3 regions of the Paenibacillus sp. GCM10028914 genome follow, and region 1 is predicted to be linked to each of the others. Evidence: predicted binding sites of a transcription regulator. Region 1 holds the regulator's gene; each other region holds the start of a gene.
The links. The regulator Rex, encoded in region 1, represses fermentation and respiration genes when NADH is low (regulators of the CRP and FNR family bind a similar motif). The targets are predictions, from matches to a motif close to TTGTGAAATATTTCACAA.
Positions count from the first base shown of each region.

Region 2: the regulator Rex is predicted to act here: its motif matches at 2,910-2,927, upstream of hcp (hydroxylamine reductase).
Region 3: the regulator Rex is predicted to act here: its motif matches at 2,322-2,339, upstream of ACFQV5_RS16055 (formate/nitrite transporter family protein).

Region 1 covers NZ_JBHTFO010000018.1:800,952-805,571, forward strand. The annotation lists gene dinG (ATP-dependent DNA helicase DinG) at 1-2,668, shown strand, start outside; gene ACFQV5_RS24400 (redox-sensing transcriptional repressor Rex) at 2,715-3,368, shown strand; gene ACFQV5_RS24405 (amidohydrolase) at 3,355-4,620, shown strand, end outside.
Region 2 covers NZ_JBHTFO010000002.1:87,966-92,585, forward strand. The annotation lists gene ACFQV5_RS01245 (amino acid ABC transporter ATP-binding/permease protein) at 1-280, shown strand, start outside; gene ACFQV5_RS01250 (SF0329 family protein) at 472-1,041, shown strand; gene hcp (hydroxylamine reductase) at 1,092-2,780, opposite strand; gene ACFQV5_RS01260 (2-oxoacid:acceptor oxidoreductase family protein) at 2,990-4,012, shown strand; gene ACFQV5_RS01265 (thiamine pyrophosphate-dependent enzyme) at 4,009-4,620, shown strand, end outside.
Region 3 covers NZ_JBHTFO010000016.1:98,434-103,053, reverse strand. The annotation lists gene ACFQV5_RS16070 (MATE family efflux transporter) at 1-54, opposite strand, end outside; gene ACFQV5_RS16065 (helix-turn-helix transcriptional regulator) at 212-1,075, shown strand; gene ACFQV5_RS16060 (hypothetical protein) at 1,209-1,358, shown strand; gene ACFQV5_RS16055 (formate/nitrite transporter family protein) at 1,491-2,279, opposite strand; gene ACFQV5_RS16050 (response regulator) at 2,400-3,986, opposite strand; gene ACFQV5_RS16045 (sensor histidine kinase) at 3,983-4,620, opposite strand, start outside.

The sequences.
Region 1 (4,620 bases):
TGCACCCTCACTTGAGGAAATGATGATGGAACTGGTACCGTTGCTCGATGATGTTGTACTTGTAGGTCATAATGTGGCCTTTGATTTTAATTTTTTACAAAATGCACTCGATCGCTGTGGATATTTACCATTTAGCGGACGAATTCTCGATACGATTCATTTTTTGAAAATATGCTTTCCATCGCTCACATCGTATCAACTTGGGATGGTATCATCCCATTTCGGGCTGGTCCATGACCGCCCACACCAAGCGGACAGCGATGCGCTGGCTACCGCATACGTAATGTTGAAATGTCTAGAGGAGTTAGATCAGCTTCCATTAATTACAATTCAGCGACTTAGTGAACTATTTGCTGATGAGGACAGCGATCTAGGCTGGTTTTTTGATGGCTTACGGGCTAATTTGGAGAATCAAGCTCTTCAGGAACCAGATCAGTATACGTATTATCGACAGTTTGCCCTGAATATAGAGGATTGGACTGAAATAGCTCCACCCCGGAGTGATGAAGAAAACAATCCACTTGCTGACGTATCCTTTGAAGAATATATGAAGAAAGTTCGCGATAATCTTCGTGAAGCCCTTCCTCAATATGAAAGCCGGGACGCTCAAGATATTATGTTCGAGGAAGTTATGAAGGCCCTTGATGAGGATAAGCATCTCTTGATTGAAGCTGGAACAGGAACGGGGAAATCGTTAGGTTATTTGCTTCCATCAATATACCAGAGTGTGAAACAGGATCAGAAGGTCATGGTCAGCACGCATACGATTAACCTTCAGGAACAGCTGCGAGAGCGGGATATTCCGTTGATGACTAAGGTAATTCCGTTTCCGTTCAAAGCCGCCGTCTTCAAAGGGAGACAGCATTATTTGTGTTTGAGAAAATTTGAACATAAAATAAATAGGAGAGACTTCAGCACACCTAAAGAAGATATCATCACATCTGCTCAAATGATTGTCTGGTTAACGCAGACAGAAACAGGTGATGATGAAGAATTAAATCTTGGGGGCCGAGGGGGAGATTTTTGGGAAACCGTAGCCAGCGAATCAGACTCTTGTTTGGGCCGAGCTTGTCCATGGTTTAAAAAATGTTTTTACCATCGTGCAAAGCATGAGGCAGGTATTGCGGATGTAGTCATTACGAATCATTCAAAACTCTTCACGGATGTGAAGGCAAATCATCAGCTATTACCTGCATATGAACGCCTGGTGATTGATGAAGCTCATCATCTGGAAGACGTAGCGGGTAAGCATCTAGGTCTTAACTTGAAATATTTTTCGGTAGTACATACCCTTACACGGCTTTATAAGGATAGTCGTAACGGACAGCTACCGGCTTTGCGTCAATTATTACAAACTTCGGCCCATGAAAAGGCGGGGGAATGGACGTCAGTTATAGATCGGATCTTTCCTGATCTTATAACGGTTAAGGAGACTTGGGATCGTCTAAATGACAATCTGTTTAATATTCTTCCTGAACGCGGAGATGCATCAGGGGAGACGGGGCAGTTTACGCTTCGGCTTACTCCTTCGAAGAAGCCTAAGGACTGGGATAGCTTAACCGAGCTTGAGAATCAAATTCATCTAATCTTAGGTGATGTCGTTCGTAAGGGAGATACGCTCACATCAGAGATACGAGAAGAATTGGATGACTATAGTGCTGATAGCTTAATAACCGATATCAATGGACTTTTCAAGGATCTTGCCTCACATCGAGAGAATTTGAAGTTTTTTATGACTTTAAACGATGAGGGTATTGTTTACTGGATGGAGGCTAACGGGAATTTTCGAAGTAAGTCTCTTCAGATGTATGCGGTGCCTGTCGATGTAAGTGGACAACTGAAGGAATTGTTTTTCGATAAAAAACAAAGTGTGATTCTGACATCTGCAACACTTTCTGTTGATAAATCATTCCAGTACATGATCGATAATTTAGGGCTACAGGAAGCTTCAGACCTGGGACGTCTTAACACGGTCCAACTGCCTTCGCCTTTTAACTACAGAGAGCAGGCACTGTTGTTAATTCCAAGAGATTTCCCGAGTGTCAAGGGCACAGTGGGAGATCCGCTTTTCGTAAATACACTTGTTCAGTCCCTTAAAGATGCCGCAATGGCAACTAAGGGAAGAATGCTGGTGTTATTTACTTCATATCGGATGCTTCGACAGGTCTATGAACCATTGAAAGAAGCATTATCATCAAGTGACATTGCGGTTCTTGGACAAGGGATGGACGGAACGAGCAGAACCAAACTGATTCGCAGATTTCAGGACAGCAGCGCGTCGGTTCTTCTGGGTACCAGCTCATTCTGGGAAGGGGTAGATATCCCAGGTGAAGCTTTGACGTGTCTTGCAATCGTTCGTTTGCCGTTTCAACCGCCTAATCATCCATTAGTGGAAGCGAAGAGTGAGCTGCTCCAGCAACAGAAGAAAAATCCATTCATGAAGCTTTCAGTGCCACAGGCTGTTATTCGTTTTAAACAAGGATTTGGGCGACTTGTACGGACTGCACAAGACAAAGGGATTGTCATCGTATATGATACCCGTGTAATTGAATCCTATTATGGAAAACATTTTTTGTACTCACTTCCAGGGCCTAAAATGGAACATATGCCAACGGAGCAAATGGTACCTCGTATTACGGAATGGCTTCATGGAGAAGGAACAGTATAATAACAAGTCGAATTATAATTTGACATTATCATTAGGGGGAGCATGCATGAAATCGGATAAAATATCAGAGGCCGTTGTTCGCAGACTGCCCGTTTACTTGCGCTATTTGAATGAGCTTCATATTCGTGAGGTAGCAACTGTGTCCTCACAAGAGTTAGGGCAAAAACTTGATCTAAACCCAGCACAAATTCGTAAGGATCTGGCCTATTTTGGAGATTTCGGTAGAAAGGGTATTGGATACGATGTCAGTTACCTAATCGAAAAAATCCGTCATATTTTAAAGCTGGATCAACAAATTAACGTAGTGCTTGTGGGTGCAGGTAATCTTGGACAAGCCTTGTCTAACTACAATGCTTTTCTGAAAGATAATATGAAAATTGTAGCTATTTTTGATGCATACAGTCCAAAAGTGGGCACCAAGATTAATAATATTGTTGTACAGCCAATGGAAGAACTGACGGCAACAATTAAAGAATATAACATACGAATCGGTATCATCACCGTTCCAGATGTGGAAGCGCAGGCTGTTGCCGATAATCTTATTTCGGCAGGTATTGAAGCGATTCTTAATTTCGCTCCAATCATTTTGAAAGCACCGCCTCATATCCGAATCCATACGGCTGACTTCACAACTGATCTGCAAAGTCTGGCCTATTACTTGGTTAATGGAAAGGAAGATACCGAACATGAAGAAGCATAAATGGATGATTACAAACGGTACCTTTGCCGTGCTACGGGAAGGAAAGTCTGTTCTCCGTGGTTATATGGTAGTTGAGGACGACCTAATTACCTATATCGGTGAAGAAAAGCCTGTAGTCGAGGAAGATATAGAAGTTATTGACGGTACACATCTCTTCTTCATGCCAGGGTTAATTAATACGCATGGTCATACAGCTATGTCGCTTCTTCGCGGACATGGAGATGACCTTGCTCTTCAAGTATGGCTTCAGGAGAAGATGTGGCCAATGGAAGCAAAGTTCACAGCGAATGATGTATACTGGGGAACGTCGCTTTCCGTAATTGAAATGCTTAAGGGAGGAACAACGACCTTCCTTGATATGTATGATCATATGGATCAGGTCGCTGCTGTAACGGAACAATCGGGTATGCGCGGGGTACTTACACGCGGCGTAATCGGTTTGTGTGCTCCTGATGTCCAGAAGCACAAGCTCGATGAGGCTATTGCCTTCGCAAAGGATTGGCATGGCGCAGCAAATGGTCGTATTACGACCATGATATCGCCGCATGCACCTTACACATGTCCTCCTGATTACATTGAAAAGTTCGTCCAGGCTGCTCATGATCTGGACTTACCCTTGCACACTCACATGTCGGAAACGACTACAGAAGTAGAGCAGAATGTTCAGGAATATGGATTAAGACCTGTAGCTCACTTGCAGAAGCTAGGATTTTTCTCCAGACCGGCACTTGTAGCTCACGGGGTTCATTTAACGGATGAGGAGATTGAGATTTTGGCGGCTCATCAGGTTGCGGTATCTCATAATCCGGGAAGTAACTTGAAGCTGGCAAGTGGTGTAGCAAGAGTACCAGAATTGCTTAAGGCTGGAGTAACCGTTTCTTTAGGTACTGATGGTCCTGCAAGCAACAACAACTTAGATATGTTTGAAGAAATGCGATTAGCTGCGCTCATTCATAAAGGTGTTACTGGTGATCCCACGGCAATTCCGGCTTCGGAAGCGTTGCGTATGGGTACTGAGTATGGTGCGAAGTCACTCTTCTTAGAAGGACTTGGAACTCTGGCTCCTGGAATGAAGGCGGATTTTATCGCGTTGAATACAGATCAAGCGCATTTCTTGCCACATACAGATTTCATCTCACACGCTGTTTATTCCGCAAGTGCAAAAGATGTTGAGCATGTTTGGGTAGATGGTAAACAGATCGTCAAGAATGGAAATTGCTTAACTTTAGATGAAGAGAAGATTCGCCGTGAA
Region 2 (4,620 bases), on a different contig from region 1:
CTTACCGGATGGGTATGAGACCAATGTAGGTGAACTAGGTGATCAATTATCTGGAGGAGAGCGTCAACGGATCGGAGTTGCGCGTGCATTTCTCTATGATGCTCCGCTTATTCTGATGGATGAACCTACGAGTAACTTGGATAGTCTGAACGAAGGGATTATTCTGAAGTCGTTAAAAGAAGAAGGGGAAGAGCGCACCGTAGTGCTTGTCTCACACCGCAAATCTACCATGAACATTGCAGATCGCGTCATTAGTGTAGAGAGCGGCCGAATTTCATAGCCTAACTCTAAGCTGTCATCATCGTCTATAGCGAGTGACAGCTTTTTTTCTTATTACAATAGGTTCTTGGGTATCAATAAAGGTCGAAGTATAAGAAGATATGTTATGATCTGTAAGTGGCTTATTGTATGATGGATAATAAAATGACTGCCTCAGGTAGGTACGGATAATATAGAACATAGGAGGATTTCATGTCCTGGAGTAAATTGAAACAACAATTGGAGAGCTTTCTCTCTCCTGCGTTGAGTGGAAAGGTCGAATACCGCGCAACGAGCTATAGTTATTTACCTGGTAAAGCAGGTAATTGTTATATTACCGTAGATAAAAAGAATGTATTCAATATGAGTGATAGCGCTGGTTCAATCCGATGGTATCAGACAGAGCAGGAAATTAAGAATGATCCCAATATTCAAATCCCGATTAGCAATGAAGAGATTGAAGCGGTTAGACAAGATACCAAAGGAACCGTTCCGGAGGATCGTCTAAAAGTAATTGCAAGAAATCGAAAAATAACAGAACTTGCAAAAGAGCTTTTGTCAGCACAGACATCAATAAGTAAATCGAATTTTGTCGTTGTAGCTAATAAGTTCCTATCTACTTCTATAGATGAAAACTTAGAGAGCAATGATATCTTATTGAATATTCTAGCTTTGGTGGACAGACGAGTTGGGAAAAAGCGGATTTTAAACATGTCCGAGAAGATAAAGTTGAAGCATCCCATTGTGCAGTATTTTTATGAGCTGCGGCGTAGTACATTGTGAGAATAAATACAGAATAAAAAAGAATGCCCCGACGAAGGGCATTCTTTTTTTCAGGCACCTAGGAACATTTTCATGTCATCTTCCACATTGGTAATGCCGCCGATCCCGAAGTTCTCTACGAGGACTTTGGCAACGTTAGGCGACAGGAATGCAGGGAGCGTAGGACCCAGATGAATATTTTTGACGCCAAGATAGAGCAGGGCAAGCAGCACGATAACCGCTTTTTGCTCGTACCAGGCAATGTTGTAGGAAATCGGCAGATCGTTAATATCCTCAAGGCCGAATACTTCCTTCAGCTTCAATGCAATAACGACTAGGGAGTAAGAGTCATTGCATTGACCGGCGTCCAGAACCCGCGGAATTCCGCCGATTTCGCCTAGATCCAGTTTATTGTATTTATATTTGGCACAGCCTGCAGTCAGGATCACTGTATCTTTCGGAAGTTCAGCCGCAAAGTCGGTGTAATAGTTGCGGGACTTCATCCGTCCATCGCATCCGGCCATGACGAAGAAGCGGCGGATCGCACCGGATTTCACGGCATCGACAACTTGATCGGCCACATTCATCACAGCGGCATGGGCGAAGCCGCCGATAATCTCGCCAGTTTCAAGTTCCGTTGGAGCGGGGCACCCTTTTGCTTGCTCGATCAGTGCAGAGAAGTCTTTGGCAGCGCCGTTCGTTCCTTCTGGAATATGGCGGACGCCCGGAAAGCCGGTATTGCCCGTTGTATAAATACGGTCCTTATAACTGTCTTTCGGTGGAATAATACAGTTGGTCGTCATCAGAATCGGTCCGTTAAAGGTTGCAAATTCGCTATTCTGCTTCCACCAGGCATTTCCGTAATTGCCTACAAAATGCTCGTATTTCTTGAATGCAGGATAGTAGTGGGCAGGCAGCATTTCACTGTGTGTATACACGTCCACGCCAGATCCTTCCGTCTGCTTCAGCAGCTCTTCCAGATCCTTCAGGTCGTGGCCGCTGATGAGAATGCCGGGCCGGTTTCTAACCCCGATATTTACCTTCGTAATTTCCGGATTTCCGTAAACGGAAGTATTCGCTTCGTCAAGCATCGCCATTGCGTTTACGCCGTATTTCCCCGTTTCCATCGTTAAAGCTACCAGGTCTTGCACTTCAAGGCTGTCATCAAGCGTAGCCGCAAGTGCACGACGCATAAACCGGTTCAATTCATTGTCATCCTTCTCCAAGTGAAGAGCATGGTATGTATAAGCAGCCATCCCCTTCAAGCCGTAAGTAATCAATTCGCGCAGTGAACGGATGTCAACGCTTCGTGTGGAGAGGACACCAACCGTACGTGCTTTTTCATCAAAAGCGGCTTCGTTATCCGCTTCCCAGACGGCAGCATCAGGGAGAGTAGCCGCTGCATCCGGATATTGTTCGTTATAAAAGCCTCGTACCTCGCCGCGGAGCGCAATTGCTTCTCGGATTCTCCCCACAAACACCTCGCGGTCAAAGTTGGCATTTGTAATGGTTGCAAACAAGGAGTCCATGATAAACAGCGATACGCGCTGTTCAAGCACTTCCGGCAGCCGGACATCCAGACTGAGAAAAGAGATACCTTTTAGCAGATAAATCAGCAGATCCTGAAGATTCGCCACATCATGCGGTTTGCCGCATACTCCGACAATCGTACAGCCTGTTCCTTTGGATGCCTCCTGGCATTGAAAGCAGAACATGGACGGCTGGTGCTTTAAGGTTTGTTCTGTCGCATTGTTATTCATTATTTTCCTCCTAGTTTCAAGTGTTCATTATCGTTAAAGTCAGCATAAGACCCTCGCAATTGGATTATCAGAAGACAGTATACCCCGCCTCCGAAGTCGGATTGGTGATTGGAATCACAATTTTTTCAGTTGTGACTAAAATCACAAACCCGGCCTGGTTCTTCTTTTAAACTGAGATTAATGACCATAGAAGAAATGAGGAGAAGAACATGTCTATTTTGCCTCAAAAAAATAAACTGGGATTTTTCGAGATCCGTCTCGAATCCATCGGCGGGCTTGGCGCCAATCTGGCAGGAAAAATGCTGGCCGAAGCCGGAGTGACCGGCTCTGGACTTAACGGTTCCAATTTTTCCAGCTATGGTTCGGAGAAAAAAGGATCGCCGGTAAAGAGTTTCGTAAGATTCTGCGATCCCGAGGTAGAAATCCGTGATCACAGTCCTATTGAGCAGCCGCATGTAGTCGGCGTATTTCATGAAGCATTATATAAAACGATAGATGTCATAAGTGGATTACAGCCTGATGGAACGGTGCTTGTGAATACAGCGCGAGACCTTTCTGAAGTGGCTGCGGATCTGAATATGACACAGGGAACACTGGCCGCGATCGATGCGCTGAAAATTGCCGTTGAGGAAAAAACGAAAGTCAATACGGCGATGCTTGGTGCTTTGTTCCGGATTTGCAGTTTCCTTAACCCGGACGATATGCGACAAGTTATTCGCAAAACTTTTGAGAAAAAGCTACCACATCTCGTGGAACCGAATGTGCGGACTTTTGATAGAGGATATAACGAAGTGAAATTTCTTTCCTTAGGAAACGGCGCAGGGCTTATGGGCCAAGCGGCTTTCGTAAGAATGGAGCCGGTTCTCGGATTTGAAACGCAGGAGCTAGGCGGGATTCTGAAGGTTACGGCAAACAGCGTGCTGAAGGATCTTAGCGGCTCCCGGCAGGGTTATTTGCCGGAATACAAGCAGGAGGACTGCATTAGCTGCGCCGCCTGCGATACGGTATGCCCGGACTTCTGCATCGTATGGGAGCAGAAACCGGATAAGCGCGGCAACTTGCAGATGTTTATGAAAGGCATCGATTATCAGTATTGCAAAGGTTGCCTGAAGTGTGTGGAAGCTTGCCCGACCACCGCTTTGGCTGCCATGTTGGAAGAGCCGCATTATGCTGAACAGCATCGTGTGCCGCAATCATTTCCCTATTTAACTGCGGAGGGAGTCAAATCATGAGCATGGAAATTAAAGAAATAACGGAGCAAAAAGTGCCAGCCGCTCAAACGGCGGTATTCGAATCGGGCAACGAAATGGCCGCCATGGCGGCTGCCCAGATCAACTATCATATTATGGGTTATTTCCCGATTACACCGTCTACGGAAATCGCCCAATATCTTGACATGATGCGTACGCGCGGCGAACACGATATCAAGCTGATTCCGGCCGATGGCGAACACGGTTCAGCGGGAATCTGCTACGGCGCAGCCGCAGCCGGAGCACGGGTATTCAACGCTACTAGCGCGAACGGTTTTCTGTATATGATCGAACAGCTTCCTGTGCAGGCGGGTACTCGTTTTCCGATGGTTATGAACTTGGTGACGAGGGCGGTCAGCGGACCGCTCGATATCCGCGGTGACCATTCAGATCTTTACTATGGCCTTAACACCGGCTGGGTGATTCTGACCGCCCGTTCGCCGCAGGCGGTATATGACATGAATATCATGGCACTGCGTATCGCCGAACATGAAGACGTACGCCTGCCGGTCATTGTGGCTTATGACGGCTTTTTCACGTCGCACCAGAAACGCCGGGTGCAAATATTTACGAACCGGGAAACTGTCCAG
Region 3 (4,620 bases), on a different contig from region 1:
GATCGGCCACGCCAGAACCCATAATGTAAATTTCGTTTTGTCTTTATCCAACATTCAAACATCCAACCTTCTTCTCAAGCTGAAGCGTAATTCAGCGATAGTCACTTACAACAGCTTCTAATTATAGATGGTATACTGGTTTTAAAATATCATTTTATGAACGTAAACTATAAAAATACAAACTTCAATATGGAGGAAAGGAACTCATTATATGACTATTCTTCACTTTACAGTCCCCCCACTTCCTGAGTACATCATTAGTGGAATCACTGAAGCTCCTGAGGGTGCCAAACACCCCAACAGAAGAAATATCGGTGTGTTCGATCTTCTTGTCGTCTGTAAAGGATGCTTATATGTAACGGAGAACGGACGTGCATTTGATATCGATGCCGGATCATTTCTTATTCTGCGCCCGGACACCCACCATTTCCCTACCCAAGGCTGCACGGTAGATACGCTTTACTATTGGCTGCATTTTCAGACCTCAGGAGGATGGAGCTCAGAGGGGTATAATACTTCATCTAAAAAAGAGGAATTATCTGAGCTTCAACCCTTCTCTCCAAACTACTTTACGGTTAAGGTCCCCCAGTACGGAAATTTAAGACAACCACAGAAGGCTTTCGATTTGTTGGATTCACTCGCTGCTCTTGTCCAAAATGGTCATAAGGTCCAATCGTTATGGCAACAACAGGTCCTGTTTCAAGAGTTATTCGAGCAGCTTACTGCAGCTATGGATCCCCCGATTTCTTCTCCACATTCAATTTGTGCCGAACAGGCAGCTGCCTATTTACGTACACATTACAGAGAGAATTTCCGGGCACAAGCACTCGGAGAAAGTATTAACTTTCATCCCGTGTATATCGCCCGCTGTATGCAAAAGGAATTCGGTTGCTCTCCAGTAGAATACTTACTGCACTATCGTATCGAAAAAGCTAAGCTGCTGTTATTGCAAACCGATCACACCATAAGCTGGGTTGCTGAAGACGTCGGGTTTAACCATGCTGCATACTTCACCTCCTGTTTCTCCAAACAAGAGGGTATGTCACCGCGGAAATATCGTCAGCAATTTTCGTAATATATCTTGCAATCCGGTGAGAAGACATTATAATAGGGGTAGAAGAACATGATAATGATTATCATTACCATGTGGTTGAGAACGCAGTGAGAATATATTCGAGATACTTCATATAAAGGAGAACCCGAGCCCTATGAGATCGAATCATCAACGTACCAACCTACAGGTTGACGATTACCTAGACCTGCTCAACCTTGCCATTCAGCTTGGTGACGCGAAATGGCAGAAAGAGATTACACGCAAGATGGAAATGACGCTATCTCTTCTTGAGCCTGCTCAATAAGCCATGAAAAAGCATTAGAATTCACACATATATCATTGTTTGTCTCATATAAATAGAAGACACCTAATGCATCAAAGAAGCCAAGGCACGCTTGGACATCTGATGCTTTAGGTGTCTTTTTCTGTTTAAAGATTATTCGCCTGTCTCATCCATAAACGGTTTATTTACATAGTTGTACATGAATGCCATAAATATAGTTCCACCGATCAAATTACCAATGGTCACAGGTACAAGATTGTACCATACTCCTCCAAGTGTAATCGTATCCGGATGGTTTACGACCAGTGCAATTGCAAAGGTGCACATGTTAGCAATACTGTGTTCATATCCAGAAATGAAGAAACAAAACACGAACAGCATCATCGCGAACAGTTTCGGTCCATCCCCCTTCAAACCCATCGGAATGAAAAAGGCGAGACAGACTAACCAGTTACATAAAATGGCTCGAAAAAAGAGCTCTGACACAGGGGCATGCATCTTCTTCTCGACCACCCCCATCAAAAAACCGTTCACAGCTGGATCATTGAACAATCCTGTCAGGTAAATCAAAAGAGCAAACGCAAAGGCACCTATGATGTTGCCAATATAACTTGTCACCCAAAGCTTTACGACTTGTAGCCACTGTAGTTTTTTGCGAAGAGCGGCATATGAGAAATAAAAGGTATTGCCTGTAAACAGATCCCCACCGCCATAAGCGATTAGAATGATAGCTGCACCAAAGGTTAAGGCTGCCATGGGGTATGCCCCCGGGGAATGAATATTATAGAAAAAGCTTCCTGTCTTAAAGGCGACAATAACACCAAAACCGATAAACATACTTGCTAGCGCTGACCGTGCCAAATAACGAATTTTGCTTTGTTTGAAAATCTTCATTTTCTTCAGCGCCAATTTCTCCACTTGAAGCAGGGATTCAACTTCCATGAATTCACTTCCTTCGTCAAAAGATCCTGATTTGTCAGTTGTTTGTTAATATTTTCATAGATTACATGTTTTATCCGACGAATGGAAGACCAATATATGTAAAATGAATCCTTACTCCTACTAAACATCCCTAATTTCCGCATCAGATAATACTTTTATACGATATTCATGAGGCGGTATACCTTCCAATTCCTTAAACACCCGAGTAAATTGCTTTGCATTCTCGAAACCGACGCTATTCCCGATGTCAGCAAGCTTCAATGTATGATTTCTAAGCATTTCCTTCGCTTTATTAATCCGGATTTTCTTCAGATATACAACAAAGCTCTCGCCCGTATGTGCCTTAAAAGCCTCACTAAAGTACGAATAATTTAAAGACACATGATTGCTGACCATAGCCATATTGAGCGGTCTATTATAATGTTCCTCCATATAAGTAATTGCCGCCTTAATCTCAGCATGTTCACTGTGCGCGCTTCGAATACTTCGCACATAGTCGTTCACCATTAGAAGCAAATGCTCCAGACTTCGGAAATAATCATGAAAGTGGCGGAAATTATCCAGACTCCCCGTCTTACGATAGAGCTTGATCACCTCAACAAGCGATTCTCCGTAAATACGGAACACCTCATCAAATACCTGCTCATTCATTCGCTTGCTAACCCGTTCCAAATAATCGACCTGCACATGAGGCATGTGCTCAATATGGAAAATCGATAACAGAAGTGCCTTCATCTCTCGCTCTCGATCTGTTCCGAGCATATTTCCAAGCCTTCGAATCTCCTCATCCGGCATCGGATAACTCCTTGCCTCTCCTTCGATATCCCCGTAACTCATCCGTCTCACATTGGGATAAATGAATGTATAGCTAAGAGCGATAATCGCTTGCTGATAACATTCCGGGAGATTGTCTGCGGTATACCCCTCCCGGCTAATACCGACCATAAGTCCATCCATTTCCTTTTCCGTGAATTGGCGGGAGAGATCTTCGAACTGACTATCCAAACTTCCAATTAGAACTAATTTTCCTTCTCCATCGAAGAAACAAGCACGAACTAGACTCCAGTTAGGCTCCATCGTATGCTTCACCAGCTGCTTCAGATCTTCGCTTTTCATCTGATTTCCATCTTCATATATATACTTCATTACTGCTACACGAAACGGACGAGCCACGGATTCCATCCCGATCACTTGCGAAAGCTCCTCAACATCCTGTGTAGAAGCCTCTTCCTTCATCAAAATCCCCATTAATCTACTCGACTTCACATGGTCTAGGTATGCCTCACTAGCAGCTATACGCTGCTCTAAATCAGCCTGACGGATGAGCGCTTCCTCGCTTTTTCGAAGTACCGCAAACAGTTCATCTCGCCGGATGGGTTTAAGCAAGTATTCCTTCACCTGATACCGTATGGCCGCCTTGGCATATTCAAAATCGTCATAACCGCTCAGGATGATTATGATTGGCTTTCCAGACTCGATTGCCCTAGATTCAGCAGCGATTCCTTCAATCAGGCCAATCCCATCCATCACGGGCATGCGAATATCGGTAATAACGATATCTGCCGGATGTGCCCTATATAACGCCAAGGCTTCCTGACCCTGTGTTGCTAAATCGATATGATATATGTCGGGAAACTCCCTCTCGATCATCATTTTCAACCCATAACGGATATTCTTCTCATCATCAACAATTAACAATCTTCTCATGTCAAATTGCCCCCTCCTGATAAAAGGACTTTAGGGAAGAACATCACTACCGTAGTGAACACACCTTCCTCACTCTTGATTTCCAGTCCGTATTCTTTCCCATAGAACAATCTTATTCGCTGATGTACATTGCGAAGTCCGATCCCTCCGGCCTGCTGCCCGCCACGTCCATAACCTTCCGGACCTCCAACAAGCTCCTTATCTGCTAAAGGGATTGCTTCATTTAACCTTCGCAAGCGGTAATCACCAATCCCAATTCCATTATCGGTCACAGCAATCGTAATCTGGTCATCTTCCCAAGAAATCACATCAATTCTTATGACTTGTTGCTCGACTTCCTGTTCAGGCCAAGCATGCTTCACCGCATTCTCAACAAGTGGCTGAAGTGACATCTTCAGCACTTCAAGCTCTAAAAACTCTGATGGTACATTCAGTATAAGTTCGATCGGTTCCTCAAAACGGATGTTCATGACATCAATGTAGTTACGAATATGCCTGATCTCATCTTTCAGCTTGACGTATTCTCCGGACCATTTAAAATTGTAACGCATCATCCCACCAAGCGAGGTGAGCGCATCGGATATCGTTCGCTGATCTTCCATTTCTGCAAGCATTTTAATATTCTCCAAAGTGT